One region of the Alicyclobacillus sp. SO9 genome, then DNA from elsewhere that is predicted to be linked to it. Evidence: riboswitches for the same ligand, from Rfam matches in the RefSeq annotation. Region 1 holds a riboswitch; each other region holds the start of a gene.
What was found. Region 1 has a riboswitch for cobalamin ahead of GI364_RS04055 (cobyrinic acid a,c-diamide synthase CobB). Riboswitches for the same ligand answer to the same signal wherever they lie in the genome.
Positions count from the first base shown of each region.

Region 2: linked by a shared signal. The riboswitch ahead of GI364_RS05475 (ABC transporter substrate-binding protein) and the one ahead of GI364_RS04055 (cobyrinic acid a,c-diamide synthase CobB) in region 1 are both predicted to bind cobalamin.
Region 3: linked by a shared signal. The riboswitch ahead of GI364_RS08320 (ribonucleoside-diphosphate reductase subunit alpha) and the one ahead of GI364_RS04055 (cobyrinic acid a,c-diamide synthase CobB) in region 1 are both predicted to bind cobalamin.

Region 1 covers NZ_CP066339.1:903,842-914,515, reverse strand. The annotation lists gene GI364_RS04090 (adenosylcobinamide amidohydrolase) at 1-710, opposite strand, end outside; gene GI364_RS04085 (cob(I)yrinic acid a,c-diamide adenosyltransferase) at 714-1,283, opposite strand; gene GI364_RS04080 (cobalamin-binding protein) at 1,329-2,126, opposite strand; gene GI364_RS04075 (histidine phosphatase family protein) at 2,142-2,735, opposite strand; gene GI364_RS04070 (purine-cytosine permease family protein) at 2,732-4,153, opposite strand; gene GI364_RS04065 (hypothetical protein) at 4,225-5,031, opposite strand; gene GI364_RS04060 (cobyric acid synthase) at 5,069-6,625, opposite strand; gene GI364_RS04055 (cobyrinic acid a,c-diamide synthase CobB) at 6,689-8,149, opposite strand; cobalamin riboswitch at 8,304-8,488, opposite strand; gene GI364_RS04050 (glycerate kinase) at 8,744-9,862, opposite strand; gene GI364_RS04045 (carbohydrate ABC transporter permease) at 10,033-10,674, opposite strand, start outside.
Region 2 covers NZ_CP066339.1:1,224,755-1,235,428, forward strand. The annotation lists gene rbsK (ribokinase) at 164-1,075, shown strand; gene GI364_RS05445 (aldo/keto reductase) at 1,177-2,091, opposite strand; gene GI364_RS05450 (L,D-transpeptidase family protein) at 2,262-3,086, opposite strand; gene GI364_RS05455 (winged helix-turn-helix transcriptional regulator) at 3,446-3,784, opposite strand; gene GI364_RS05460 (phosphotransferase) at 4,157-5,047, shown strand; gene GI364_RS05465 (glycosyltransferase) at 5,059-6,723, shown strand; gene GI364_RS05470 (N-acetyltransferase) at 6,861-7,397, shown strand; cobalamin riboswitch at 7,463-7,663, shown strand; gene GI364_RS05475 (ABC transporter substrate-binding protein) at 7,857-8,873, shown strand; gene GI364_RS05480 (FecCD family ABC transporter permease) at 8,870-9,889, shown strand; gene GI364_RS05485 (ABC transporter ATP-binding protein) at 9,886-10,674, shown strand, end outside.
Region 3 covers NZ_CP066339.1:1,846,987-1,857,660, reverse strand. The annotation lists gene GI364_RS08335 (hypothetical protein) at 1-176, shown strand, start outside; gene GI364_RS08330 (PAQR family membrane homeostasis protein TrhA) at 210-854, opposite strand; gene GI364_RS08325 (ribonucleotide-diphosphate reductase subunit beta) at 1,235-2,272, opposite strand; gene GI364_RS08320 (ribonucleoside-diphosphate reductase subunit alpha) at 2,318-4,504, opposite strand; cobalamin riboswitch at 4,732-4,928, opposite strand; gene GI364_RS08315 (CBO0543 family protein) at 5,088-5,627, shown strand; gene GI364_RS08310 (SDR family oxidoreductase) at 5,723-6,469, opposite strand; gene GI364_RS08305 (flavodoxin domain-containing protein) at 6,551-7,108, opposite strand; gene GI364_RS08300 (DMT family transporter) at 7,227-8,132, opposite strand; gene GI364_RS08295 (Dabb family protein) at 8,153-8,434, opposite strand; gene GI364_RS08290 (type 1 glutamine amidotransferase domain-containing protein) at 8,486-9,154, opposite strand; gene GI364_RS08285 (NADH:flavin oxidoreductase) at 9,190-10,296, opposite strand; gene trxA (thioredoxin) at 10,557-10,674, opposite strand, start outside.

The DNA of each region.
Region 1 (10,674 bases):
TGCCCAAACGTTGTTGCCAGTCCTGCATACTGAATTTCATTCATCGGCTTCTCATCATCTAGAGAACGATGACGAACTAGTGCCCGCTGTGTACTTCCTAAGAGAATTGCATCTGTAGATGTCCCCGTCGCGTGTCTTCCATCAGATACTCGGATATTCAAATCATAGAGTGCTGCGGTCTTTGCTTCAGTGGCTGTGATAACGCCTCCCACCAAAGCCTCAGGTCGTACGACCCCTGCAATCAGTGTAATTATATTGATAGTCCCAGGACTGTAAGACCGGTTCAGGTCGTCACTTGCCGCCATCGGTATTCTGACACTATTGGCCGTACCGACAGATACACAGGTAAGCAGCTCCCACTGTTCTCCTGTTCTTACTTCCCAGCCAGCATCGAGAACAGATGCGGCAGTAAGAAACCCGGCTGCAAGGGGCATTTTCTCTTCAGGTACGCCCACTTCTTTGAATCGGTCTTGCAAATCCTTTTCTGGCTCCATAGAACGATAAGATCTTTCAACTTGAAAGTTCCCAATGTATTGCGTCGTTTGTAGACCCCCACCATAGATACATGAACTGATACTACGAAAACCACGGTCTCCTTGCATAGAAATTGCACGAGGCAGAGAACGAATAATAACTTCTCCTGCCTCCCAATAGGAAGTTGGAGAAAGCAATGACCCTTGTGTATCGACGTCCAATACTGGAGTTTTCATTCCTCAACCACGAAACACGTCTGTGCTATTCTCATAAGGCACGTCGGACTGATGAACCCTGGCATTTGCCGTACGTGCCAGGACAAATAACAAATCAGACAAACGGTTCAGGTACTGTAGCGTTGGTTCGTGAATCGACTCTACCTGCATCAAATCCACCACTCGTCTCTCGGCTCTACGGACAACGGTACAGGCCACATGAAGTGCGGCTGAAGCTCGTACCCCACCCCGCACAATGAACTTGGTAACTGCATCTGCTTCCTCTTTAAACCGATCGATGTGCGGTTCTAGTGTTGCTGCGGCCATATCTGAAGTCCGAAATGCATAATCTCCAGCCTGCGGCGACGCAGCCAAATCTGCCCCCACATCCCATAAAGTCTGCTGCACATCAGAGAGTACGTCAAGGATATCGCGATCGCGTTCGATATCCAATTCACTCATCGCCAACCCAATAAAAGCTCCCGCCTCATCCACTGTTCCGTAAGACTCTATTCGCAGGTCATGTTTCCACCTGCGTTCTCTCCCAATTAACATCGTCTTGCCCTTGTCGCCGCCTCGAGTATAAATTTTCATTCGTCCATACCTCCATTCACAGTAATAGAGTTATATTTCACACTTTCAACCCCAATTCACATCAGATCCGGCAACCGTTTGAATGATTTTTGAGAGCTCATGCAACCTGTCAAAAAGCATCGGACCGAACTGGAGAATTTCACTGTTCAACTCATACACACGTCCATTTTGTACAGCAGGTAAAGTTTTATATCCAGGCCTTGACTCAAATTCTGACCTATCGAAAGGCTTTCCGCACCACGAAGCAAAAATGATATCGGGGTCCGCCTGCAGTACTTCATCATTTGTCACAACGCGCTCGGCAGCTTTTCTACCCTCTATGGATTTCTCACGGAAAATATCCTGTCCTCCGGCTGCTGTAATCAAGTCACTTACCCACCCCGTGCCACAGATAAGAGGGTCCATCCATTCTTCAAAATATACCCGTGGCGAATTGGGATTGTCTTGAACGATCGTTTGAATGTCATTTAGCTCCTTATGCAGTCGCACATTTAATTGCTCAGCTTTCTCAGATTCATTCACAAGATTGCCGAGAAGGGTGATATTCTTGAACAACTCATCAAGTCGATGGGGATTAAAATGAACAATCGTAACCCCAGTTGACACAAGTTCAGCTGCCAAGTCTTTTTGAACATCCGAAGTCAAAATCACGACGTCCGGCTTGAAAGACAAAACTCGCTTCATATTTCCAAACTTAAATCCACTGACTTTTGGAATCTGCATGGCCTCGGCCGGCCGTGTCGTATAGGCTGAAATACCAACGACTTTGTCAAGCGCACCGAGTTGAAAGAAAATCTCGGGTACTTCAGCTGCCAAGCAGACAATTCGTTCGGGATACGACATTCTACAAAACTCCCATTAAAAGTTTTCAAGTTGAACAACATGCCCATTTGGAATGATTTCTTGGTTCACTGGTTGCTGAATTGTGAGATTTTCCATGTTATCCATCAGATTGTGAAGCCCAAGGGTGCGAATCACACTGCCGTGACTTACGAGCAAGACGTGATCTTTCCCATAAGCCACTTTGATTCTCCGTAAACCTCCGTTCAGTCGATTTAGAAATCTCTGCTGAGATTCAATATGAAACCTATCTTCAATTGCTTCTACATCCTCAATTCCAAACTCCTTTACGAGTGTTTCTTTCTTCATCCCCTCTAAGGGTCCAAAACATCGTTCGGCAAACTCTGGGATAATCTTCATCGGGAGTTCTAGCCTCTGTGAACAAATTTCTGCGGATTCATAGGCTCGCCGCAGAGAACTTGTGAGTACGATAGTGTAGCGAAAAGATGACCTATTCCCGTGTCTATCGTCAACTTTTTTGGCAATAACGTAGTGACAAAATGCCTCTATTTGCCGTCTTCCCGTATTGTTGAGGCCAATATTCTGCTGTCCTTGAATCCGACCTTCGACGTTCCAATTTGTTTCACCGTGGCGCAGTATATGAATGTTCATCCTGATTTCTCATCTCTTGGTTCACTGAAAGAAGTGTATTCAGAAGGTCCGCCGAACAATCGCTCCCTAACACTCTGCAGAAATATACCTACAAGGAAAGCGAGGACAATACCTAGATTACTCACCGAAAAGACACCTTTCGCCAGTGGACCGGTATAAATTGACGTAGTTGTGAAAAGTAGCCCAACAACAACGCTAATGCCCCAGCTTCCGAGAGCATACCAGTTCGTTGGTTGTCCAGTTTCATGATGCTGGAAGAAGTCCCGGTTAAATCTGTGCCTGTTCATCCACCGGCCCAGAAATACACCGGACCACGCGGCCAGACTGACACCCATCAATGTCAGAAACGCTTCAAACGGAGAAAAGAAATTCTTACGGATAAAAATCACGAAGACTGTAACGACGATGGTAATCACAGCATCAATCCAAATCGTCTTCTTACGCGGCAGTTGAATCCCAATTCCCATTAAATTGAGGCCAGAGGAATATAAGCTCAAATCCGCCTCTGCGAGCAGACCACCAATGACCGTAACAAGATACACAGGGCTCATCCATCCCGGTAAGGCACTGCCAATTGTCAGGATTGGGTTGGGTGATGAGACCAAATTGAGAACGTGATGTGCAATTAAAATGCCCGTCAACATCAAAACGAACAGAGGTATTGCGCCGCCTAAGGTGACAGCCCATCCTAAACGTCCCGATTTTGCACTCCGCGAAACATAGCGACTATAATCCGCAGCTGCAGGAGCCCAGCTAATTCCTGTCCCTGCAACGATAATCGAAACTGCAGGAAGAAATCCTGTGACCCACTGTCCAGAAGACGTAAAGACCGCACCCGTCCAAGTTGCATGGCGCAAAAGAAGAAAAATAACAAACAAAGTTAATGTACCAAATCCCCATGAGGCGACTTTTTGGATGAAAAGTAATGTCATATACCCAAACAAACTAAATGAGATCACTAAGCCGATAAATACCACCAAGCTGACGATTCCGGTGAACAAAGTAGTAGGCACGCGAAAGACATCAGAAATCAACGCCTGGAGTGTCAGAGTACCTGTAACCACCGTCACAGACTCCCAGCCAAGCAGATTGATCCAGTTCACCACACCAGGTCCCCAATTCCCGCGATGTCCAAAGACCCTTCTGGACAATACAAACATTGGGACGCTCTCATCTCTTCCAGAGAGACTTAAGAGTCCTACGAGGGCGAAAGACAAGGCTCCCATGGCCGCAGCCAGAATCGATTGCAAAAAACTCAGCTTAAATCCAACGATTATCCCACCGTATAAAATACCTAAAATCCCAATATTGGCACCGAACCAGATCCAAAATAAATCGCGTGGCGTAGCCGTCTTTTCGTCGTCTTGAATCACATTCACACCGTTCAATTCTGATTTCCAAAGCTGATTTTGCTTCACGTCTGGTCCTCAACTCCCTTCTTTATACGAGTCTTTACAGTTGACTGCAGTATTTACAATCGAAAATCTCATCAGTCTATTAACCGTCCAATCACCGTTAATGGAGCTCCAATTTTCGAAACCAACTCCTCAACATCAAGGCCACGCCAAGAAAACACGACACAAGTACTTGGACCGCCTGAGGCGTGAAGCGAAATACCCACATCAATGTCTAGTTGTGCTCGCAATTTTGCTGAACGAGCCAACTCCCCAACTTCATGCGAAATACCTTTTGATCCCACAGGAACGATGTCGATAACTTTTGGTTCTGCTCGAAGTGTTTCGAGATCCTGAAACGAAAGAATTTCACGGTCTCTTGGATTCACATCATGGTGCGGGGCGCTTTTAGGAAGTCCGGCAATGACAAGGAGATCCCCGGCTCTGGACGCTCGTTCCTTTAACTGTAAGGCTTCCACAATCCCCATCACCGTGATACCGACACCCGTCTGCGCTACGACTACATTCTCCTCAGTACTGCCATTAAAGTGGACTGCATCCTCCAGTCCCAAGGTTGCTGCGACGCGGCGAATCTCTGTAAGAATAGCCGCCCCATACGGGTTTGCCTCTACACTTAAATTGTCAATGATGAGAAAGGGCAATGCGCCTACAGCCAGAAGTTCGATGAGCGGGACCCGAAGCGCAAAGTATCCAACTATCTCAGGGGAAGCTTGAACAGAATCAAGCGGCTTAGCGCCAATGCCCCCCAACGAATCATTGGCAATGACGAGGAAGTATCCCTCATCTACCCGAAGACACGTTAAATCACGGTAACGTATCAAATAGGTGCTGACACTCTGACGCTGTTGTAGCTGTTGATAGAATTCACTCCAATTTGGCAACAATACACCACCTTATCTCAATTATTTTTCTATTAAACTACCGGAGAAACTCATACAACAAAGAGAAGTTCAGGTGTTGGCGAACTGTATTCGCCAGACTGTTATAGGCAGCTTCCCTTGACTGCGAAACCAAAATTGATTGTGACCTGGGTGGGAGTCCTCTGCTCGCTCGGACCCGGTTTAGCCAGCTCATTCGAAATTCGTCGTTATGTAAAATTCCATGGAGGTACGTCCCTATTGTCTTTCCATTCTCAGATACTACCCCATCTACAGCACCACCCTGACGCGTCTGCAGTGTGTCCCCCTGTGTAATTTCTACCTGTCCATTGTCCGAGTGCTGAGCCGGTCTGATACGGGCAAACGGCCTTAAAGACTGGAGATGAGTTGTCCTCCCCATGTGCAGTTCATAACCCGTGACTTTGATTCCGGCATAGATTTTCGACAGATCACCTTCAACGAGCACGGTTTGCTTTTCCTTTGTAAGCACTGTTTCAAACGGAAACAGACCTAGTGCAACAGCTTCATCGATATCCTCCTCTTCTTGATGATAGGGATCACGAATTCGTTCTCCCATCATCTGATAGCCGCCGCAGATTCCTAAGAGAAATTGTTTACTCTCATCCATCCCTTGAAGAAATTCCGCTAATCCGGATTCCCAAAGCCACAACAAATCCGACATTGTGTTCTTTGTTCCGGGCAAGACAACGACATCAACATCACTGAGTTGGTGGGGCGAAGTGACAAAAGATGCATCCACATCAGGCTCTAGGAACAATGGATCGAAATCCGTAAAATTTGAGATATGAGGAAGTTTTATAATTCCAATTCGCAACCTGTGGTCATTTGTCTGCCGCTCTGTTGACTCACGGAACCTTTCCAACCCCATCGAGTCCTCTTCTTCAATACCAATGTTGGCAACGTACGGAATGACGCCGATAACAGGAATCCCTGTATAACTTTCCAGCAGTCTAACCCCATCATCAAAAAGTTCGGGATCTCCTCGAAATCGGTTGATAATTACTCCCTTTACGCGCTGTCGTTCCTCTTCAGTCATGAGCTGGAGCGTCCCAACGACCGATGCAAACACACCTCCTCTATCAATATCTGCAACTAACACTACACAGGCGTCTGCCAGTTCTGCTGCTTTGAGATTGGCAATATCCCGCTCTTTTAAATTCATTTCAACTGGACTTCCGGCACCCTCCATAATAATGAGATCATAGCGCTTAGAAAGAAAGTGATATGACTCTACGACAGCATCCCACAGGCGGGCCTTGTTACTACTGAAATATCGCTGCGCAGAAACGGTGTCATAGACTTGCCCTTGAACAACAACCTGAGTCCTATGTCCTGTTGGCTTTAACAAGACCGGGTTCATATGCTCATTCGGTAAAATCCCAGCAGCCTCCGCCTGTACAGCCTGTGCTCTGCCGATCTCACGCCCGGAAGGTGTTACTGCGGAATTGAGCGACATATTCTGTGCTTTAAACGGAGCTGTTTGAAGTCCATCCTGTGTGAAAATCCGACACAGGGCCGTACAGATAATACTTTTCCCTACATTCGACGCTGTGCCGACAATCATCAAGCTCCGCAATCCTTATCTTCCTCTCCATCTTTGACTAAAATGCCACTGTGTGCGGACTTAACCCTCCGACCTCTAACTGAACCGAGGAGATTTTTTAAATTTGCGGCAAGTCATTACAAATCTCTTTGCTATGTGTGGATTGGAGGCAAAGTGTAGATGGGTATAGCCAGCTGTCAAATTGCCATTAGCATACCCTTCATAGGTAGAAGCACGGAATCCGAGAGTCTTATATGCGACGTGTATTTCAGCATGAACTTCGTCACGAAAACGGATGGAGGAATAATGAAACTCATGACCTCGTGCGGTTTCATTTTTTCGCAGCAAGACGGTGTCTTGAATCGCCGTTACCTCTCTGTAACCAAACCCTACCAACTTCCCTTCCATCGAGATATCTGCCGGAATAATGCCAACCATCGGATAAGTCCTTCCGTCGTGCGTCGTGACAGTGTTGCACAAAAACATATATCCACCACATTCTGCAAAAGTAGGAAGCTCGTGTTCCAGAATTTGGTCTCTGAAATTCTCGAATACCGAAGTCTGATGAGCAAGTTCTTGTGCGAACTCTTCTGGGAATCCTCCGCCAACATATAGACCCCTCGCCTCGTCTGGAATTGGTTCTCCATTCAATGGGCTAAAGTACACAATGCCCGCCCCATGGGATTCCAGTAATTCAACATTTTCCGGATAGTAGAAATTAAAAGCTGCATCTTTGGCTACAGCAATGACTACCTTGCCTAAAGTTTCTTTACCGACGCTGGTCTCACTACTTATTGAAGAGCGTGATTGGACGGATTCGTTAAAAATAGAGCTCGTAGGCTGAGACATTGGAGAGGCTGCTCCAGCGATTGTAAGAACTGCATCTAAATCGACGGTCTTTTCTATCTGACTTGCCAACCGGTCAAACAATGAATCAAGTTCACCTCGTTCAACAGCCGGAATTAATCCCAAGTGTCGTTCGGGTAACTCGATTTCCGCTACTTTCGGAAGATAACCTAACACTGGTACATCACAGCTCTCTTCAATTGCCTCTTGAACTAGCCCGAAGTGTTCTGCACTCCCGACATAATTCGCAATCACTCCCACGATATTGACGGCGGAATCAAACTTTTGATATCCCAATACGGTGGCCGCAGCACTACGGGCCATGCCCGAAACATCGATACATAGAACGACGGGGGCATCAATCCATTTACTTAACTCCGCCGTACTCCCTGTCTCCGTCATAGAGCTTTTCCCATCATAGAGCCCCATCACACCTTCGATAACAGAGATGTCTGCATCGTTGCTGCCTCGATAAAAAATTTCCTCAACCACAGTACGAGCACACATGTACGCATCCAAGTTTCTGGATGGACGGCCCGTTACTCCTGTGTGATAGCTCGGGTCTATAAAATCCGGCCCAACTTTGTAGCCTTGCACAACAAATCCGCGCAGATAAAAAGCGGCCATCAGGCCAATGGACAGAGTGGTCTTTCCTGTCCCGCTATGACTGCCCGCTATAACAATTCGCGGTCGCCTGTCCGTTCGGTTCAATGGTATTCTCCTCTCCACCGTAAACTTTCAATTTCGCGAGTTATGAGTTATACGAAGCCATATAAAAATAAAAACTCCTCAAATGAGGAGTTGTGCGTCTTGCAATGATGCCTAATACAAAGGCTCGCCCAACACCCCCCTATCGACCGTAGGTACATGGTGTTTTTCAAAAGGCAGGTCTCCTGGCTCAGGTTCATCATCCTGGTTTCCTTCCCAAGCTTGCGCTCAGTGGCTTTTTATCAGGACTTCCCTTTACAGTGGCGGGACCGCACCGGATTTGCACCGGTTTCCCTCTTTACTCTCATCCATCTGATGAGAACCTTTTGAATCTTTTCACTTCAAGCTTATAGTCTAGTCGATGTATACAATGACTGTCGCCATCGCTGTTAGTATACCACGTTTGTAATCACAATGTAGATAATAGATGAACAGTTAACCCATCCATTCCCTTTAATCTGTACGCTCATAATGATCTCGATTCCTAAAAAGCACGACCTTTCCCTCTCACGGTTTCCTTAACAAAGCAAGATGGATAGACCATTTTGAAATAAATGCATAGCTCTATCCTTACGAGGATGTCTGTCATGGGTATTGTCAACGCAATAGCGTAGCGAGATTTCGTGCTGCAAAGTGAAGGAGTGAACTTGCATTGGACATCGCTTCAAAGGTCGTCATAGGTCTAGAAATAATAGAATAAAGACCTACAAAATGAGACTGCAAACTTTCCAAGTGTCCATCCAAGCTCCCTGAAAGTAAGATTGGTTTTACGCCATGTTCATGAGCCATCTGAGCGACTACAACTGGAACTTTACCAAACTGTGTTTGTTCATCAGTACGACCTTCACCAGTGATAACGTAATCCGCACCCTCTAGTTGGTCTCCTAAAGACGTAGCGTTAGCGACTAACCTAGCACCGGATTGGACCCTGCCGCCTACTGCCATGAGGGCAAAACCTAAACCACCGGCGGCACCTGCACCAGGGTTGTTTTGAAGGGTTTTATCCAAAGCGGTTTCTAATAATGATGCATAGTTGGCCAGCCCGTTGTCTAAGAATGTTATCATTTCTTTTGTGGCGCCTTTTTGAGTACCGAAGACCGCAGAAGCTCCGTGTTTTCCGCACAGAGGATTATCCACATCACTCGCAACATGAATTTCACAATCAGAGAGACGTTTGTCTAATTCAATCAAATCGATGCTGGAGATTTCGGGTAAAGACGCTCCAATGGGTTCTAGTTCTCTACCGGAGGCATTATGAAATTTCGCCCCAAGTGCTTGTAGAAATCCAAACCCGCCGTCGTTGGTCACGCTTCCACCAAGCGCAAATATAAACTTTTGATACCCGTCATCCAAGGCAGATTTCAGGGTCTGCCCCATACCGTAGGTGGATGCTCTCATCACATCACGTTGACTTTCTTCAATCATCGTCAACCCAACAATACTTGCTGCCTCAATGACAACTGTCTTGTTATCACCTAGAACACCGTAATATGTGTCTACTGGCTGCAGGAGAGGTCCAAGGATTTTCAAAGGAACTTTGAAACCATCTGAAGCTTGAACCAGTGCGCTTAGTGTCCCTTCACCTCCATCAGCCATTGGAACTTTGATGACTTCAACTTCCGGTATCGCTTCCGAAACAGCCTGGGCAACGATATTACAGGTTTCCACAGCGGTCAAACTTCCCTTGTATGAATCCAAAGCAACAACAACTTTCATAGATTCCCCTTCTTCATACAGTTTTTCGGTACGGTTTAGAATCTCATCTGTCGAGGTGAAAAATAATCTCGTACCCTCTCTTCAGTATTCGTGAAGAGAGGGTACCGATTCAGTCCATAACTGCTCACAAACTGCTGTCCCAATTTGAAAAACGTAATTTGTCATTCGCATTATCCCTTTACAGATCCGGCCATCAAGCCTGAAACAATCCATTTTCTAAATATAATAACCAATATAATGATAGGGATGACAGACACTACCGAGCCTGCGAAGATCGTTCCGTAAGGCACATTGTACTGGCCGCTGAACAGTGCGATTCCTACCGGAATTGTACGCATAGAATCCGAAGGATTGAAGACGAGCGCCATGAAGAACTCTGTCCAGGCGGCTACAAAGGTGAACACGGCTGCCGTGAACATCCCCGGTGTCGTCACCGGCAGGAAAATGCGGTAGTAGGTTTGAAATGCATTGGCTCCGTCCATCTTCGCAGCTTCGTACAATGCACCAGGTACTTGAAGAAAGTAATTGCGCAGAATCCAAATAGCAAAGGGCAGATTAAATGCCGTATAGGGAATAATCAAGGCCTGATAAGAGTTGAGCCAGTTCAGCCCTCGCATCATCGCATAAAGCGGCGTAACGATAGCAATCGGGGGAAACATAGAAATCACGAGAAGTGTGATTAAAGCCGGTGTCTTCCCCCGAACAGGAAGGCGAGCGATTGCAAATCCGCCCATACTCGCGAACATCAATACCAGAAAGGTTGTGGCTACTGCCACAACGACACTGTTAACGATGTAGTGCGTAAAGTGAAA
Region 2 (10,674 bases), 320 kb from region 1:
AAATGTATAAAAACCAGCCGAATTCCCAGCCCAAATTGGCGAAACCAACCCGGTTGGATAAATTCTGCATCGTACAGCGAAGTCTGTAGTAGTCTGTATTCGTCAAAGCAAAAGTGATATCCTGCAAGGGACTTGTGTCGATAAGGCGAATAGAAGGGGAAAGATGATGAAAATTGTGGTGGTTGGCAGTATAAACATGGATGTGGTCAATCAGGTAAAACATCACCCGCAGATAGGTGAAACCGTTCATGGCATTGCTACTGCATACAGTGCCGGCGGCAAGGGAGCTAACCAAGCGGTGGCTGCAGCGAAATCAGGTGCACAGGTAACGATGCTGGGTGCTGTCGGCAGTGACGGCTTCGGACAGGATTTGCTGGGCGGCTTAGCGGAATATGGGATTCATACAGCAGAAATTCAAGTGAAGAATGGAACTTCCGGGCTTGCCTTTATTACGGTGAGTGAAGCAGGCGAAAACAGTATCATTCTGTCGGCTGGGGCAAACGGACGCTTAGAAGTTGAAGATGTAAAACATGCCCGAAGTACGCTGCAGGACGCGGATATTTTACTCCTGCAGAATGAAATTCCCTGGGATACTACTCGGTTTGCCATGGAGTTTGCGCACCGTTACAACGTCAAGGTGTATTTAAACCCGGCTCCAGCAATGGAATTGCCGCAAGAAGTGTACCCGTGGATCGATACTCTCATTGTGAATGAATCAGAAGCAAGTATGCTAACCGGGAAGCCTGTACATTCGGTTGCAGACGCAAGGCAGGCTGCGCAGGTATTCATTGAGTATGGTGTCAGTGCAGCGGTTGTGACCCTGGGTGCAAGTGGTTCCTTATACCTTAATCAGATAGGGACGGAAGTACAGACTCCGTCATTTCCAGTCAAGGCAGTGGATACCACGGCGGCAGGAGATACTTTCATTGGTGCGTTAGCCAGCCGCGCCGACAGCGACATAGGGGCAGCTCTTCGTTATGCAACTGCGGCCGCAGCTCTTACCGTTGCAAAGCAAGGTGCCCAAACGTCCATTCCGTCGCTTCATGAAGTGGAGAAGTTTATAAAGGCCGATTAATATAGGCCTTGTGAGCTGGCGTGTAACACGAACCAAGGTGGTGTCGCGGGGTCTCATTAGGCGCCCCTTGTGCAGTGTGTCATGAATTTGGCACTGTGTATTTAACGGTGGGATTGGTAGACAATTGCCCGGCTGACGGCTTGAATTTGTTCGATTTCAGAATCCGTCAGCGAGTCTGTCTGCGCCGACAAAATGTTTTTTTGCAATTGTTCCATTTTGCTTGCTCCGGGAACAATCGTTGCAACTACAGAGTGTGCAAGCGGGTACTTGAGAGCAATTTCTGTTGGTGGACGTGACAGCGCATCGGACACTTCCTGGAGTTTACTCAGTATCTGATGTAATTCCTGTGCGGAGTACGTAAGATATCCGCTTTCGCTGATTCTTTCAATTCCTCTGTCTGCGAGAAGTCCCTGAGCTAACGGTCCGCGGCCAATCGCGCTGATCTGATGCTTTTGAAGCAGGGAGAGAATTGACTTTTCCGGGCGGCGGTCAAGCATACTATATTGCATCATGACGCTCTGAATATTGGCTCTCTCAACATACTGACGGATAACATTGGGCCGAATCGACGAGATGCCGTACGCTCGAATCAATCCCTCTTGCTGCAGTTGTTCGAAGGCCTCAATAATCTCGTCAATTGGGTCCTCAATTGTACCGCCGTGCAGTTGGTATAAATCAATGTAGTCTGTCTGCAGTCTTCGCAGGCTTTCCTTGACTTCGGACAAAATGTATGCCTTAGAGGGATTCCAATTCCAGCCCGGTTGTCCTTTGACAAATCGGTTTCCAACCTTTGTCGCAATGACAACCTGCTTACGCTTGTCTCTAATTGCCGTTCCTACAAATTCCTCATTTAACCCCTGCTGATATAAATCGGCAGTATCCAAAAAATTAACACCCGCATCGAGGGCTGCATGAATCAAATTGACCGCTTTTTGCTGGTCATTGCCTAGAGACATGCAACCCAGTCCCATTTCACTGACCCATAATTCACTGGAACCGAGTTGTCGTTGCTGCATGGTTGGACTTTTCCTCCTCTAACTCTCATGGTATGCCGCGTGCTAAGCGCGCTCTCGAGTATATACCCTGTGCTCTTCTACAATTATGGTAGCACAACAGCATACAAGACTTGTAGCAAACTGCATACCATACTGCACATCAAGGATTAGAAAAGCTTCTTGGCAGCGCTTTATCCGGCAACTGTGACAAGGGTTCCGTAGTGAATGTAATTCCAGGATATTTTTGCCTTAGATATGGGGAGTTCAACGCAGCCGAGGCTCTGCGGGAAGCCATATGATGACCTGATGAATCCATGGACTGCATCTCCGCCGTGAAAATAGTTTACGTATGGTACACCCTTATCCTTGTAGTGACTTCCGTTCGGATTTGTCCCTTGCATGGTTTGCGACCTGTAACGCAGGTACACAGGCCACGTGCCATCCTGAGTAGGACTCTGCGAAATACCTGTATTGGCAAGGGAAGTTTCTACAACTTTGCCATTGTACCAGAGGGTCAGTCGCTCCGGGCGATGTTTGGTTACGTAGACGTAGGCATATCTGTAGTGAGCTTGCTCATGCTTGAGTGACGCTGAAATGAGCGTTTTCCATACCTCTGGACCCGCAATGCCGTCCGTTTTTAAATTGTGATCGGCTTCAAAAGACATTACGGCACCTTGGGTGATGACACTGTACGCCTCCTTGTTAAAAAAATGCGACAGATGCGTTTGCACACTGTGGCTGCGCCATTTCCACACACCTTGAGGGGGAGATTTGAAATCTGTAAGTTCAAGCTTGCTCGTCAGTTTTTGCTTGTGCTTTGGCGACCAGGTGACTGGCATGTATCCCAAACTTGCAAGGAGTTGCTGCAGACGAAGAACTGCACTGCCTTTACTGCCTGTCTGCAGACTGGGATAAGACACTGGTGGCGGCTGTTTGTGTGGTGTGTTCGATGACGCCGTGTCTTGTGGGCTCTTCTGCGTACTGATTGTGACTGATACGGACGGTTGCTTCCTCAATCGTTGGCTCTGTTTGGACGTCTTGCTCGATGAGGGAGAGAGAGTTTTCGCTGCTCCGGTTTGATTTGCGGTGTGTACTGGTGGACTTGTGGTTTCATGAGTGCTTACACTTGTACCCAATAGGGGGCTTGCACAGCCGGACAGGAGGAGGCAACATAGGGCTGACAACGCAAAAAAGCCAGAACGCAAACTGACCACCGTCTTTCCGTCGAGTTGAACCAACCGACAGAATCGGATGGAACGCTGAGAAAATATATCAGCGCTACATCATACGCGTGCATTCTGGCAATATGCTACTTACATACGTTTACTTTCGCACTAACAATGCGAAAACCAAGAAAAATTTTGATTTTACTGCATTACACCTGCTGTTGGACTACCTTCTCCGGCAGAATCCAGTCGTCAGCCCAACCCTGCACGGCATTCATGACAGATTCCAGAGCACGGCCCTTTTCTGTCAATTCATACTCGATTCGGACGGGCGTCTCGGGATAGACGCGGCGTACTAGTATTTCGGCCGCCTCCAGTTCCTTGAAACGTTCTGCAAGCATGCGGTCACTCATGTTCGGTATCATCTCTGAGATGTCCTTAAACCGCTTCGGACCATCCAAGAGGACCCGTATGATGAGACCAGTCCAACGCTTTCCTAATAGCTGAAACGCAGCTTCAAACTTTGGACAGAGCTGATGTTCTACCATACACATCCACCTCGCGTCTATTGTAGCACAAGTTGAATTTATTTGACACAGTACCTTGACAAAGGTAAGTAGACTTTTATACAGTATTTGGCTGCCATATTGAGTGAGTATTTATCGGTTGTCCTCGTGCGCATGTTGTTGAAAAACCTTTTGCAGTGCGGTTTGTCAGTCTTTCAAGATTGATGGCACTGCAGCTGAGTATCGTCTGAAACGTTGTTGCACAAGGGAAACTTTCACTAAATTGACAAATCTCCTAAGGTGTCCTAGGTTGCTGCGTACCGAAAAACATGCTGCACCGTATGAGTAAATCCTGGAACACATCAAGCCTCGTTGGCGTAGAACATAGGATGAGGAAAAGGAGGTCTCAGCCACATGGAGGCACTGCATCATACCGAATTGGAGAGAATGAGGCCTGTGCTGGAACGATATGGACTTGTTGGGACCGCGGTTTGCCCTGTAACGTCCAATCGCCCTGACTGTACTGCGTATCGCATACACACCACTGCAGGAGATGTTTTCCTGAAGGAGATTCCCAAGCAACAAGTGGGACTGCTGAGTTTGGAACACAGGCTCCAACAGCTCTATACCTGCAGTTATACAGCGATGCCTCGCTACCACAAGACACCAGCCGAGCGGTTTGTCACTGTCTTCGGCTCGAAAAAATATATTGTTGCAGACTGGGTGGACGGAACTGCAATTTCATTAGTCCGTACAGCCGAAAACTATCAGGAACTGGGTAGAAATCTTGCGCGCCTGCACCAGGTGCCGAATCCTGCTGGACGCAAGCTGAACAGTGCCAATGAAGTCCGGGCTCTGTCATTAATGAGTGACGAGGGTCGTGAACTTGTACGCAATTCCAGGACGCACCAGATATTTGTCAATGCAGTCATGAACCCAGTTCTGACACATTCAGCCCTCAGTGATACAAACGTGATTGTTGCTGGAGGCAAGGTGGTCCTCGTCAATTGGCATCGCGTGCAACCCGGCTGTTCCTACTCAGAACTTGCCACGGCTTTAATTCGGACGGCAGATTGTAACACAGACGCCATGGGTTGGCTTCTTGCTGGTTATGAAGAAGTCAAACCTTTGCTTCAGCCGGAAAGGCAATTGATTTTTGGGTTCTTTTCATTTCCGCAGAAGAGACGGCATATCATGCGAAGGGTTGAAAGAACAACGGTTCAGCGAGGAAGCTTTGACCATCATCCAGACACGGCTCGGTTTGCGCAGGCGACAGACTGGCTGCGGTCGTGGTCCGGCTGGTAAGGGGTGAGACAGTGAGCACTCAGCTAAGCGTGGTAATTCCCGCCTACAATGAGGAGAAGACAATCGGCCGACTGATACGGAAGCTGGAAAGATGGCCGAGAAAACCGGAAATTGTGGTCGTAGCCAATGGATGCACAGACAGAACGGCTGCGGTTGTAAGAGAAACGGGGGCACGACTAATTGAATTTACAGAGAGCCTCGGCCACGATGTTGGCCGTGCCATCGGCTTATCTGTAGCGACGGGTGATGTATGCGTCGTCATAGACGGCGACATGCTGTTTTCTCCTGCAGATTTGGAACCCTATGTGCAAGCTGTAGACGGCGGGGTTGATATCGCCTTGAACAGGTATCCAATGCCCGGGATGAAGCACTATTCTCACATGACAGCTGTTGCAAAACGAGCTGTGAATATTCTCACGGACAGAGACGACCTGAACGCCAGCAGCCTGACTGCGGTGCCGCACGCGCTTAGCCGCAGGGCCGTTGAACAATTGGGTTGGAAGGCTTTTTCAGTGCCGCCTGTGGCACAAGTTCAGGCGCACATGGCAGGACTCCGCGTCAGTGCAGTCCACTTAGTCCCGGTAGGCGCGAAAAACCCGGTACGGAAAAGACCTAAAGATAAATCAGTGTCCCGTCTCATTGTAGGCGATTGTCTTGAAGCCATTTCACTGTTGACGGAACAGCGGGGCGCACGGGCAGGTTATACAGATTTGGACCGGAAGCGAGATGTTTTGGAAGTGGAGGCAGATACCGTTGGGGTGAGTCCGGATGGACCGCCTAGACCGCCTCAGGAGGACATCACTGCGGATCCCTCCGAGTTAACGCAGTTTCAGCCATGGACTGCAGGCAGAGGACTGGCCGTAAGACGCGGCATTGTGCCGCACAGCGAAGTGCTGAACCTTGCCGTGATTCCGGTATACAACGAAGAACAAACGATTGGTAAGGTCATACAAAACGTGAAGCAAAGCGGACTGAATGACATCCATGTGGTGTGTAACGGGACCACTGACAGAAGTCGGAAGATTGCAAATGCCCACGGCGCATCTCTGGTTTGCATTGGTGAGCCGCTGGGACATGATGTAGGCAGAGGTGTTGGCTATTTGACGCGGCAAGCGCAACGTTATTTGTTTCTTGATGGAGACATTGTTCTCGGGCCGCAAATCTTGCGGGAGTTTGTGCACGCTATGGATCGAGCCGATGTGGCGTTAAATGATTTGGACGAAGTGATGTCCACTCGTCAACAAGCAGGAACTGTGACTGTGGTCAGAAGGTTTCTCAATCTGGCGCTGGAACGAGAAGACCTGGGTGCCGCATCTATGACCGCTGTTCCTCACGCAATGCACAGGGAAGTCATTGAAGCAATTGGTGCACACAGCTTGGCAGTTCCCCCTTTGGCACAGGTGAAGGCCATCCTGGCCGGGTTTCAAGTTGCAGCAGTACATCCAGTCAATGTGATGTCCAAAAATCGCTTTCAGCGGGAGTTGCACGGGAAGAGACACGGCAAACCTTGGGAACGACTGGTGCTGGGAGACCACCTGGAGGCATTTCATTTCATGCTCAGCGAACTTGGTCCAAGGGGCTTGTTTCCAGACAAGATCCGAAAACGGGCGTGGCTTGAGAAATGGCGAAAGCAATTGGAAGACACGCCGGATAACAGGAGTAAATTGCCTTTATAAGTCTGCTTGTGAGAGCAGAAACTAACTCCAATTCGAGCTTGGCTTGTGAACGAGTGTGTTCCTCGAAGGGCCACACGCACGCTGCTGTTCTGTCGTGGATGTGTTCACAAGGCCGACGACCGCGAGGAGGGGTACGGATGGACTGGTACGAGAAGCTGACAGATTACTTTCCAGAGCATGAGCTAAAAGACGTAAACCAGATGGAGGCATTACTGGAGCACGTGCCGGCCTATCGCAAACGCGAAACAGAAGATTACTTGGTGATGTATGCGGAATATCCAGATTTTATATTTTTGGATTACTTACTCGTTTACCCAGGTACGAGAGGCCGCGGCATTGGCGGGCAGGTCATAGGAGATTTTCAGTCCAAAGGCAAGTTACTCATAGCAGAAGTCGAGCCGGAGGACGAGGAGAACGCAGATACCGGCAAACGAATTCGGTTTTACGAAAAGAATGGTTTTCGCCTTGCCAGTAACATTGAATATACGCGCTGGGACAATGACGGAGAAGTATTCCGTATGGACATTTACTACTGGAGCCCGGATCCAACCCATGAACGTCAGGTTCTGCAGATGATGAAGCACATCTGCAGAGAGATTCACAACTTCCAAGCGATGAAGTATTATGGACGTCTTGTAGCAAATCCAGAAACCTCGCTTCAGTGGAAGCATTGACAAGGCTCTGGTCCTGGCATACGATAAAATCACAATTTGTTGCCTTTGGGTGCCCCAATGGATGAACAACTGTTAGGTGTGAAGGTTTTTTGCATCGAGCGTTTCATCGTGTCAGGGGAGAATAGGGAAGCCGGTGTAAATCCGGCGCGGTCCCGCCACTGTAAACAGCCAATACTCATGGCTGCCACTGTTTCCGAAGGGAAATGGGAAGGCGCCAACTAGAGTGGCTGTGAGCCAGGAGACCTGCCTAGAGGCCAGCGTGTGCTTAAGCCTTCGAGGAAAAGGTGAGTGGCCAGAGGTACATACCAACTACCGACCACAACCCTGCCGTGATGGCAGGGTTTTCCTTATGAAGGGGGAAGAGTGCGGATTGCCTGACCGTCCGCGTTCTTCTTCGAAGCCACGGAAATCATTGTTCAGAGCTTTTGTGTCTCGAACAAATACGTGGGAGGTTTTTTCATGAACAGAAAAACGGCAGCAGTTATTTCGGCTTCTCTTGGAACGGCCCTGTTGGTTGCGGGGTGCGGAACCGTAAATCAAGCTGCTAGTCACAGCAAAGTCAGTACGGGAAACCAGACTGCGACAAACTCAACTGGAACTGCAACCGGACAGGCGGGACAGACCCCGCAAGCACAGACCCAATTTCCCTTGACTGTGAAAGACCAGGCGGGCCACACGATTACCATTAAAAAGGCCCCCAAGCACATTGCCTCCATAACTTTGGGTACAGACACCATCTTGTCCGGACTGGTTCCAAAGAGTGAGATTGCGATGGTGACAAAGTTTTCAGCGGATCCGAATCAATCCAATATTGTGAGCTTTGTGAAAGGGATACCGAAGATTAATCAAGCGAACTCTGAGCAGATTATTGCGGCGCATCCGGATCTGGTTTTGGCTGCCTCGTACACACAGTCAGGTGTTGTTCAACAGTTGAAACAGGCAGGAATCCCGACCTATGAGTTCGCGAGTTTTAACTCTCAAAAGGCTATTGAGAAAAATATTAAAATAATGGGAAAACTAGTTGACAAACCGGCAAAGGCTAACCAACTCATCAAGACAATGAATCAGCAGTTGAAGCAGATTGGGAATGCGGTCAAGGGCATGAAAAAGCCGACAGTTATCAGCGACAGTTCTTACGGGGACGCCGCAGGCAGTCAAACGACTGTGAACGACATGATTAGAGACGCAGGGGGGGTCAACGCAGCCGCAGGTGTCACGGGTTGGAAAAAAGTGACGGATGAACAGATTGTCAAGTGGAATCCGGATGTCATGATTATTTCCAGCACAGACAAGGGATACAAACAGAAACTGCTTCATGACAAGGCCCTGCAAGACGTCAATTTTGTCAAGAACAGACGCATTTACGCAGTTCCCCCTGCAGACTTAAACAGCCTGTCACAATACTTTCCGAGAGGAGTCAGGGATATTGCCAAGGATTTGCACCCTAAGGCCAACATTCCCAAATTGACAAAATGAAACGACTTCATGCCGGCGTTGGGATAACTGTTTTATCTGCCGCCCTGGTTGTGGCTGCATTTCTCGAACTGGATTTGGGTCCCATGCATATTTCAGTGGGAAAAGCCGTAATGGATTCGTGGGCATACTTCAGCGGTCAGCGCACATCTGACGCGGTAGTCATGGGAGCCATCCGTTGGCCGCGCCTTGTGGTGGCAGCGATGGTTGGAGCCGGGCTTGCGAGTACCGGAGCCGCATTGCAGGCGGTGTTTCGCAATCCAATGGCCGATCCCGCTATTATCGGTGTTTCTGGCGGCGCCTCCCTCGGCGCGGTCGTGGTTATCAGCCTGGGATTGGCTTCCCGCAGCCAGTGGTGGACGCCGGCAGGCGCTTTCGTTACCGGACTTGTTGCTGTTTTCCTGATTTACCGATTAGGGACCATTGCCGGGCGTACAGCGGTGCATTCATTGCTCTTATCGGGAGTTGCTGTCAGTTCGCTGTCCAGTGCCTTGGTCACATTGGCTCTGTCACTTTCTCCATTACAGACCATGCAGGCCATCCTGTTCTGGCTCATGGGGGGACTTGACGGAAGTACGTGGGGCCATGCACTGATGATTACGGTCTTTTCCGGTGTCGGGCTTGTGGTGTATCTAACCCAAGCCCGTGCCCTGGACATCTTGTCCATCGGGGAGGAGCAGGCGGAAGGTGTTGGAGTTCCCTTGCAAAGTATTAAGCAAATTGTCTTGATTACCGCGGCGTTCGTAGTGGCTGCGTGTGTCAGTGTCAGCGGCGTCATTGGCTTTGTCGGATTGATTGTGCCACATTTGATTCGGATTTGGATGGGTCCTGTACACCGCGTCTTAATTGCCGCCTCAGCCATTGGCGGTGCAGTGCTTCTGGTGTTGTCTGATGTCATTGCACGAACGATTGTGCTGCCTCAAGAATTGAATGTGGGCATTATTACGTCCTGTTTAGGTGCACCGTTTTTTCTGTATTTATTGCGAAGACAATTTGGCGGACAGGGGCGAAAAATATGAGTACCCTTAGAATCGAAGCGCTTGACTTTCGGACCGCCCTAAAGGATATCTCAGCGGTGTGGGAGCCTGGGCAATTAATGGGTGTAATCGGTCCCAACGGTGCAGGCAAATCAACACTTTTGAAGCTGGTGTCCGGTGTGGAACGCCCTGACAGCGGGCGGGTATGGTTGGATGGTGATTTATTGGGGAAGCTCAATGCAAAAGAGCGGGCGCGCAGGTTAGCTTATTTGCCGCAACAGGTGCCGGTTGATGTGCTCTTTACGGTGAGGGAGTTCGTGGAGATGGGCCGGTACGCTCACCAAAGTCCGTGGGGAGGTTTCAATATCTCATCGAAACAGGCTGTCAATCAAGCCATCCATCGGTTGAATCTCGATGAACTGGTACATACACCTCTGGGACAGCTCTCTGGAGGGGAACGTCAGCGAGCAGCCATTGCCAGGTGTCTTGCTCAGGAGACAGAAGTGCTGGTATTGGATGAGCCCATTTCAAATTTGGATTTGTATTATCAAGTTGAAATTCTACAGCTGTTGCGTCAACTGGCCAGTGAAGGATACTTGGTTGTCTTGGCAATACATCACTTGGAACTGGCAGCTCAGTACTGTTCGCATATGACACTGCTAAATCACGGAGCCGTCTATGCACAAGGAAAAACTGAAGAAGTGCTGAAACCGGAAGCGGTAGCGGAGGTGTTTCATATGAATGTGAAAATGTTTCGCGATCCGTTCGACAGTTCTCTCCGTATCAGTTGCACCCCCGGCTGGCAAGCCCAAGTTCACGTGAGCAGC
Region 3 (10,674 bases), 940 kb from region 1:
GCATGGGCTATGTAGTCCTCAAAGTGCAGATGCGGGTCCGGTTTCGGCATGTGAACTTGAATGACGGTGACAATCTGGGACCCAAGCCCGATATGGACTTCCGTCTGTATCAGCTTCAACTCCTCACTGGCTTGGCTACCAGCGTCTTGAGCGCTTTATCTGTGATCGCATCGTGAAAACAATGGCAAAGCTCTTCAGAATTAAAACTCTTACTGAGGTAATAGAAACAGCAGTATACAGAAAAAGTGAAAAGCGCTTCCCGCTATAACAAACAGGTGCCATACAGAATGATGATACTTAAATCCTCTCCACACATAGAATATCGCCCCTACGGTATAACAAATCCCACCGGCCACCAAAAGCTCGATACCATGAATATGTAGATTTTGAACGATCCGATGCCACCCCACAACTATCATCCAGCCCATGACGACGTAGAGAATGGTCGAGGTGAAAAGATATCTCTTAACATAAAACGCCTTGAATACTGTCCCAGCCAGGGCCAGGCCCCATACAATTCCGAAGATGGTCCAACCCAAGACGCCCTGAATCACAAAGAAAGTAAATGGGGTGTACGAACCTGCGATGAAAAAGTAGATTGAAGTGTGATCAAAAACTTCAAATAGGTCTTTTCCTCTTCCCGCTGGCAGGGCGTGGACTAAGGTGGAAGATGTGTAGAGAATCAGCATAGTGGAGCCAAAAACCGTAAAACTTACTACATACCATGCAGTACCGTAGTGTGACGAAAAGACAATTAATACGACTAATGCTGCAATACTGAGCAGTGCCCCAATGCCATGCGTCACCGCATTTGCTATTTCCTCACCTTTAGAAAACGTATGTGTCTCTGCCATGAAAGTATCAATCCCCGGTTGAATGGCGTGTTGTTTACTGCTCTTTCTCTTAGAATAGACGATAGGGATTTCACAACACAACAGCGAGCTCACAGGCGACGGGTGGGGCATCCCTTGGTACGCCCACCTGTCATACGTGAGTTTCACGATTGAAGCTGCTCCACGCAGATCACCCTGAAAGCACATAGTGTAATACCGGAAGGCCACGCTCCGAACAAGGTAAGGGTATGTCAACTGTTTGGATTCGACTTGCCCTTCAGCGATGTCCAGCCGCACTTTCAAGCATGGGAACAATACACCCCGTCGCCGAATCGCAAAGTCAAAAACCACGTCACAGAACCTGATACCACCTGGCATAATGGGATTGAGGATAGGCTCTCTTATAGATCATCCCACTTGAGGTTGGCTGACTTGGTGTAATTGGTCACCTTCTGTTCAAAGAAATCTGTCTTCATGGAGTTCATCGCTGCGAATTGTTCTACCCAAGGCATCGGGTGCTCGGTGACCTGCGGAAATGGTGCAGCCATGTCTAGCGACTTGAGCCGAAGATTCGCTAGATATTGAATATACTTGGCAATGAGTTCATTGGTCAGTCCAGAAATCTGCCCGTCCGTTACGTACTGCCCCCACGCAACTTCATGCTCCACAGCCTGACGCATCATCTCCCGTAGCTCCTCAAGAAGTTTAGACGTCATTAACTGTGGGTTTTCTTTTGCTATCTCGTGGAAGATTTGCCGAAACAGGGCCAGATGGGTTAATTCATCTCTTTGGATGTATTTGATCTCGGATACCGTTCCTAGCATTTTTCCCTGGCGTCCAAGCGCAAAGAAGAAACTGAAACCAGAGTAGAAGTACACGCCTTCCAAGATGAAATTCGCCATCACAGTTTTGACAAGGTTTTCGTCACTCGGATCGTTAATAAATTCCTCATACCGATCTGTGATGAATTGATTCCGTTTAAGTAGATGTTCATCCGTGCGCCATTCGTTGTAAATCGCATCTCTTACGTCTGCGCTGACAACTGAGTCCAGAATGTAGCCGTATGATTGAGAGTGAACGGCTTCTTGAAAGGCATGAACCGTCAGGCACAAGTTCACCTCAGGCGCCGTAATGTATTCGTTGACGTTCGGCAAGTTGTGGGTCTGAATACTGTCCAAGAAGATCAGAAACGAGAGAATCTTGTTAAAGCTGCGGCGCTCATGCTCTGAGAGTGTTGCGTACTGTCGTGCATCGTCTGCGAGCGGGATTTCTTCCGGAATCCAAAAGTTGCTCATCATCGCACGATACATGCGATAAGCCCAGTCGTATTTCACGTTGTTAAGTTCGAGCAGGTTTGTTGTATTGCCGCCGATGATCCGCCTGCTTCCCCAATCTCGGTCACCGGATTCGTTAAATAACTTTGTTCTCTGCAGTTCCACTTAAATCCACCCTTTCTCCATATCCCTTCAATTTTTGCTTGCCAATCACGAAGAACAGGCAACACATTCCTCGACCTCAAGCGACTTATTTCGTACGTAGTAGACGGTTTTCAGCCCCGACTTCCACGCCTCCATGTATAGGTTCAAAAAGTCCCGTACTGGAATGTCTGGCGTAATGTACAGATTGAACGATTGTGATTGGTCAATGTGTCGCTGTCTGATAGCCGCAGCTCGGATACTCCATGATTGGTTGATGGTATGCGCCTCTTTGTAGTACCAAAATGTGTCCGAGTTCAGATTCGGTGCCGTCTGCGGCACGACCCCGTTCTTTTTCTCCTCCATGAAGAATCGAGCAAATACAGGATCGATGCCTGCCGTACTTCCTGCAATCAAACTTGTACTACTTGTCGGAGCAATGGCAAACAGGTATGCATTCCGTATGCCGTGTCTCTGTACCTCATGTCGAAGCCAGTCCCAATCTGGTCCATCTGGTCGACTGCGGTAACCACGAAGATCAAAGTACGCTCCAGTGTGCCAATCGGACCCTTCAAACAGTGAATAAGCGCCCTTCTCTATCGCCAGTTCCATGGAGGCCTTGATAGCGAAGAAGTTGATCCATTCAAACAGTTCGTCGACGTGACTTAGATGGTCCTCAGACTCCCAAAGAAACTTGTTTTGGGCGAGGTGCTGATGATACCCACTGATACCCAGTCCAATCGCTCGGTATTTCTGATTGCTCATTTCTGCTTGTTTTACTGGGTAGTAGTTCAAGTCAATCACGTTGTCCATGCCTCGAATTTGCGTTTCCACAATACGTTCCATATCCTCTCGAGACTTGCACCGACCAAGGTTGAGCGAGGAGAGGTTACAAACGACAAACTCACCTGGTTTGTACCGAACCACAATGTTGCCATCCTCATCTGTTTCTTCCGTCAACTGCATTGGCTTCATGTTCTGCATGATCTCTGTACAAAGATTGCTACAGTAGATCATGCCTGCATGTTTGTTGGGATTCATCCGGTTTGCCGTATCACGAAAAAACACAAACGGAGTTCCCGTCTCAAAGGTGGACTGGAGGATCCTTTTCATGATGTCGATAGCTGGTATTTCAATTCGGTCAAGCTCAGGGTTGTCAATGCACGCTTGATAACGACGTTCGAACTCTTCACCCCATGCATCTTCCAAACGGAATCCCATAGCTTTCTCTACCTCATAAGGACAGAAGAGATGCCAACTGCCTCGTGACTCAACACGCCGCATAAACTCATCAGGAATACACACGCCAGGGAAGATATCGTGTGCTTTGAGTCGCTCATCCCCGTTGTTCGTCTTGAGTTGCAGGAAATCTTGAATGTCCTTGTGCCAAACATCGAGATAGACAGCGACCGCACCACTGCGCACCCCCAGTTGGTTGCAGCTCACCGCTGTGTTGTTGTAATTCCGAACCCATGGAATGACTCCACCACTGGCTCCCTTGTGATTTCTGATAGCTGAACCTCGTGCTCGAATCTTCCCAACGTAGATCCCCATCCCTCCGCCGAATTTCGATACACGGGCAAAGGCCTTATCCGTTTCGTAGATACTAATGAGATCGTCCTCCGGCATATCGATAAAGCAGGAACTCAACTGATGGAATGGTTTGCGAGCATTGCTCAGTGTTGGTGTTGCAACTGTTGCTTCAAGCTTTGATAGGACATCGTAAAACTGCTTGGCACGCTCTACCCTGCCCGCTTCATTCATCGCCAGATGCATAGCGACACCCATGAACAACTCTTGAGGCAACTCCAGAACCTCTGCGCTCTCCCCCCGAATCACGTACCGATCCATAAGTTGCTTTAACCCGACATAGTTGAACAGCAAGTCACGTTCCGGCCTTATGTACTGCTCAAGCTCGTTGATTTCTTCCTTGGTGTATTTCTTCCGAATGTAAGTTCCATACCGACCAATGTCCTCAAGTCTCTTAATGAGCGCATGAAAGTCGGTATACGGAGAAGCCTCCAATCCTCGGTTATCGGCAGCTTCTTGATAGATACTCGACAGCAGTAGCCGAGCCGCAACGTACTGCCAGTTGGGCTCTTCAATCGAGGTCTTTTCGACCGCTAATTGAATGACCAACCTCACAATGGCCTGTTGAGACATGCCCTCCCTAGACTGCGTTCGTATAACGTTCAGCAGTGCCTCTGGATGGCAACCATCAAGACCGTGGCAGACCGAGTGAATGACCTCTTTCATGTCGGTGAAGCTGAACAGATTCGACCAATCCACCTGAATTGACGATGGCTTGTCCAATACGGCTTGTTCTTCCTGGATACTCACATTGAGCGCCTCCTTGGGTTTGCGCAATAAAAAACACCCCGCCCATCGAGGACGGAGTGCTATTGAAGTCACGATTGAACAGATTCCCACATGAAATCCGAAGTGGATCGCTTCCAAAGCCCTACCCATCTCCTCGTGGGCATACTTTCAATTGCAAACATGGCAGGTCTCCGGACTTGGACTCATTTGCAAAGACTCACCTTCCCCGATTAACTCGAGTGGCTGGCGATTGAACACCAGAGTCTTGCATCGTACCTTACCGTGGCGAGGACCGCTCCAGACTTTCACTGGATTCCCTTTTCACCCAACAAAGTTGGGCACCAAGTTCGCATATGAAGTTGTGTTTGCAATTCTAGCACTATATATGGTGTCTATCAACACATTTATGTCACTTCACACGCTACATTCAGCAATTCGATGTTCCTTCACATATAGACACGTATGAATGCACGGTCTTGTTCCACCATAAGAAACAGAGAGACAACAGGGGGATTTATAATTGCATTCATTTGCGATATTGGAGCAAGCTCGTCGACATCTTAGCTTAACCTCATATGACTACTGGCTTGAGCACTCGCTCTTCTCTTGGCAGTGGTGGTTTCTCCTTACCCTTTCCGTTGTCCCCTGGGTCATTTGGTGGATATTAACTGATCGAAATCGCATATATGAGATTGCCAGTTACGGCATGCTCATTGGGTGTATTTCGTCCCTTCTCGACTTATGGGGAACAAACTCACTGTTCTGGGCTTATCCGCATCAGTTGCTATGGTTTCTCATTCCAGCTCTCATTCCCGTCGACTTATCAGTCTTACCGGTCGAGCACATGTTGATCTACCAATACTTTCGGACATGGAAGTCGTTCATTGTAGCATTGTTGGTCGCAGCACTTATTGTCGCATTTGTGGTGGAACCGCTGTTTGTTAGGTTTCACCTGTATGTCCTGTACTCGTGGAAGTTTATATACTCTGTACCGTTATACATGCTCAAAGCGATCTTTGCACGATGGGTTATTGAACGCTTAAAGGCTTCCTCCCGATGATATACTTTGCCGATATAGCGGACATTTTTATTGCAGAAATATCGACAAACGCCCTGCTCCGCAAGGAGAAACTCGCCTTTCAAACGAGTCTGCGACTACGACAGCTGCGTTGTTGGTCGGATCAATATTTCATTCACAGATGCTCTTTCTGGTTGGTTGATTGCATAGAATATCGCTTCGGCAATGTCTTCAGATTGAAGCGCCTGTGCCGTTGCCCGAGATTTCAACGCATTCAGGGCATCCTCATCCGTTATCGTGGTAAGTAACTCTGTCTCAACCATGCCAGGAGAGATAATCGTCGCCCGAATATTCGAGGTCGGTGATAATTCCATACGAAGTCCCTCCGTAATTGCACGTACCGCAAACTTGGTTCCACTGTAAACAGCTCCAGCCATGCCGACACGATGTCCTGCAACCGAAGAGACGTTGATGATATGCCCACTCTTTTGTTCTTCCATGATGGGTACGGCAGCCGCAATACCGTAGAGAACCCCTTTGATATTCACGTCGATCATTCGATCCCACTCATCAACTTTACGTTTGTTGAGGAAAGAAAGTGGCATGAGCCCTGCATTGTTTACCCAAACATCAATTGTGCCGTATGTTTGGACTGCAAAGTCTGCTAAAGCCTGAACGTCTTCCATTGAAGCCACATCTGCGCTGAAATAGCTCGCCTTCCCACCCGCTGCCGTAATTTGATCGACAGTCTCTGTCAGCCTCTCCTCCCGCCGTGCGGACAAAACAACCTTTGCTCCATTTTGTGCTAAACGAATGGCCGTAGCTTGTCCGATACCACTACTGGCCCCCGTGATGACAACTACCTTGTTTTCAACCAATTCCAGTAACCCCTTTATGCAAATGTTCCTTCTGGTCTTATCAAGAATGAACCGTTGCCTCGAAAAGGCAACGGTTCATTGATGTTGTTAGGCGTGTACCATTTCGGCTGTCATTTTCCTTGCTACTTCGGCTACAGACCGACCATACTCTCGTGCGATTTTTAATTCTGCCTCGGAAGGGCGATTCATTGGTGCATCCTTTGCTGATTCAACCGGAATCACGGCTGTGGCCCCATACGGGTTTCCGTATACTGCTCTATCTTCATTGAACTGACCTGTATTCGAAACGATAATCATCCCATGGTGTTGCATCGGAGTTTGTAGCGCTCTGCAGATATTCTCTACACCCCCGTGATGTGTGGATGTTGTTGCATAGACACCGCCAACCTTGCCTTGAAGATTACCGAAGAACCACAACTGTCCTAATTTGGACAGGAAATTCGACATTTTTGGATTCGGCTCACCAAAGACGCCTGAAGAACCCCAGATAATGGCGTCTGCAGACTTCAATTCATCAGGTTCCGTTTCGTCAACAGACTTAAAAATGACTTCTGCTCCAGAAACCTCTTTGGCTCCTTCTGCAATGGCTTCACCAAGTGTGATGGTATGTCCATACATGCTGGCATGTAAAACGTATACTTTCATCGTAAGTGCTCCTCTCGTCAGTGCCTAATTTTAATGGGTATTTTGTCCCTTGTCTTATCCTGTACTCTATGACTCGTTGGTAAATCCACTCATGGTCGCCACATAGTGAGCATCCCAACTAGGCAGGCTGTTTCAACAGATGCTTGTCAGGCTTTTGCTTTTGACGTCGCTGTATGGCGAATATAGAAACGCCTGCGATGACAATCAGCGTGCCAACAATCTGCGACATGTGTATGGTCTCGCCCATCAGCACGTAAGCCAGAATTGCCGTGAAGATTGGGTTAAAGTTCAAGAATATACCAGACTTTGTACCGCCTACTCGCTGTATGCCAATGTTCCAGAGGATCATTGCTACTACCGTGCCGCCAATAGCCGCATAGAAGATTGAACTCCAAAACGGCACCGTCAACTGTTGAAACGCAAGCGTGGGCAGATCAAACGGAAGCATGAAGAGTACGCCAATCACACCAGCCCAAAGGGTTGCTCCATATGCAGAAACATGTTTCATTGCAAACCGTCCTGCAACAGCATAAAGTCCCCAGCTCCCGACAGCCACGAGCATCAACCAGACCCCAGTATTCACATGGAAGTGAGCTAGGCCTGCCAAGTGCCCTTTCGTCACAACAACAAGCACTCCAAAAAAGGATAGAACCATACCTGCAATTTGACGAATACTTAGCCGTTCTCGCAGGAAGATAAATGATGCGATAGCAATTGCTATCGGATTCAAGGCGGAAATCAGTCCTACATTGTCCGGCGTCGTATGTTGCAAAGCAAGGTACGTAAAGAAGTTAAACGAAATCACACCCGTCAGTGCCATCATTGCCAAGGGAACGAGCGCTCTAATCGGCGGTAAGAGTTTTCTATCAGCTACCCATACCACCGGTAACAACAAAACATCTGCAATCGCCCAACGTAAATCTGTAATGGTAAGTGCAGACGTGTGTCCGATTAAATACTTACCCGTGACAAAATTGCCAGCCCACATGAGGCTGGTCAGGACTAACAAAAGATAGTATTTCATGTTCTCCTCCGCTTTGTGCGTCACTCAAAAAACTGAATGAGCAGTTCACTGATATTCGGACGAAAATACTCTTTGGAAAACCTGACGTGGTTCTCATGCACCATATACTCGTCGTGAGCTTGCATCGATTCAAAATCTACAGTAATCAAATACCGGTACTGTATTTCACCCTGCTCGATAGCCTGTTGAAAAGTGACATTTTTTGCTCCAGGTACACTTGGTAATAATTCCATCGTCTTGTCACGTATCACTGGTTCTTTGGACTGGTCGTTCAGATTGAATAGCAATAACTTATGAATCACGAATCCCACCTCCGACCCAGGCACCCATGATATGGTGACTGAGCTGTTAACTTATCGGGTTTGCAATGCTTTTACAAGCTCTTCCCCCATAAGTTCAGAGGAAAAGGGATCACGGCTCGTGACAATCTGAGAATCTCCCCAAACTGCGAAAGCCTTCTTATCGAGTTCAGGAATGTATTCTGCAATCTTTCGCATTTCCTGTTCCAGACTGTATGGTAAATATGGGACAACGTCTTCCGGTTCCAGAGCGTCTGGATAACCGGTGACTTTCAACCCAGCGATAATGCTCTTTCCATTAGGTCTTGTCGTATAAACCAACACCGATGGCCCATGACATTCCGCAGCAATAATGCCACCACGGTCGTATACACTGTTGATGATGCGATGCAGGTCATCATTCTTCGCTAAGTCAAACATCGCTCCGTGGCCGCCGACAATAAGAACTACTTCGTAATTCTCTGGGTTTATCTCACTGATTTTCTGCGTATCATCCGCTCGCCCGGATTCATACAATGCCTTATATGTCCCATTCGGGTCATATTCCGGAAGGATGCTTCTTTCATCCAATTCTGGTTTTCCACCCAAAGGTGAGGCTAAATCAACAACGTGACCTTCCTTTTCTAATGCACCGAGAGGAGCAAACAACTCTTCTCCCCACCAACCTGTGTGATAGTCTCTATCCTTATAACCGCTTGATACCACAGCTAGAACGTTGGCCACGAAAACTCCTCCTTTTGTACTGTCATTCCTACGATTTACAGCTCGCTATCCTTTACGACCGCAGTCGGTTGCAAGACAGTCCCATCAAATGTATCCAGTGTTTCATTCTGAGCGATCCTGATGGGCCAATTTTGATTTGCCAAGGCCGCTTTCCCAAGAGCTATCAAATCAGCTTGTTTATTCGCAATCATGTTCTCTGCATCCGTTGGGTCATCTAAATTCCCGTTTGCGATCACGGTGACCTTTCCGTATTTTTTGGCAAGTTCGGCCAATGCTGGACCTTCTTCTCCGAAAGGCGGTTGGTTTGCGTTGTATTCGGTCGTGTGAATATAATCCAAACCTGCTTCTCCCAAGCTTTTGAAAATAATTTCTCCGTCTTTTTCTCCCTCTGCCCACTTGTGAGTAAAATCGTTGACTTTAGCCTGCGAGATACGAATTCCGACAACAAAATCTTGACCCACTGCTTGGCGTACAGCTTGACTTACTTCCACCAATAATCGAGCCCGCTTGGCCGTGGATCCACCGTATTCATCTGTTCGCTGATTCACATAATCAGTTAAAAATTGGTCCAAGATGTACCCATTGGCACCGTGAATCTCAACCCCATCAAAGCCTGCCTGACGAGCACGGCGTGCAGCATCAGCAAACCCCTGAATCACCTGTTGAATCTCTTCTTTCGTTGCTTCTCTAGGAACAGAAAAGGTTCCGCTGCCGCCGTACATCTCAAGTTTGGCTTCTTTAGGCATTACCGCCGATGGCCCGATAGATACATCCTTATAACGATTCCCTTGGGAAATGGCTCCCGCATGCATTAACTGTGCAAAGATTCGAGCCCGATTCTCATGAACTGCTGCTGTGACCTTAGACCACGCCAAGACTTGTTTGTCATTCGCAAGGCCTGGCTGTCCAAAATACCCTTGACTATAAAGTTCGTCGGGATAGATGCCTTCAGTGATAAGGAGGCCAAATCCACCCTTCGCAAATTTGGAATAGTATTTAATCATTCTATCCGTAGCCAGGCCATCTTCAGTCGCACTCGTACGAGTCATGGGTGAAAGCACAACTCGGTTGGAAAGCTCTAAATTTCCAATGCGAATAGATTTGAATAGCTCGGGATACTGCTTGTCTGCTGTCGTGGTCACTGTGTCACTCCTAACAATTCTCTCAGTTCAAACCCAAGTGTGTAGAACCACCATCCCTGGTTAAGTCGAGCCTGCTTGCTACACTCAAACGAACTCCCTAATGAGGTTACTCTGTATTTTCCGTCCAGGTGTTTGCTTAATTGACGAACACAGGCTTCTTTATATCTTTATTGTCCTGCCACAGAGCTTATGGTGGTAATGGGCTTCAGTAGTGCTTTCATCAAGCTCTGTTCCCATTTACACGTATCCACGTCACGAAATTATTGCGAAACAACCTCAGCAAGTTGTGCAACTAGATCTGCTTTCGGACGAAAGCCCACAATTTGTTTCAGGACCTTTCCGTTTTGGAACAAAATCATTGTGGGAATACTCATGATC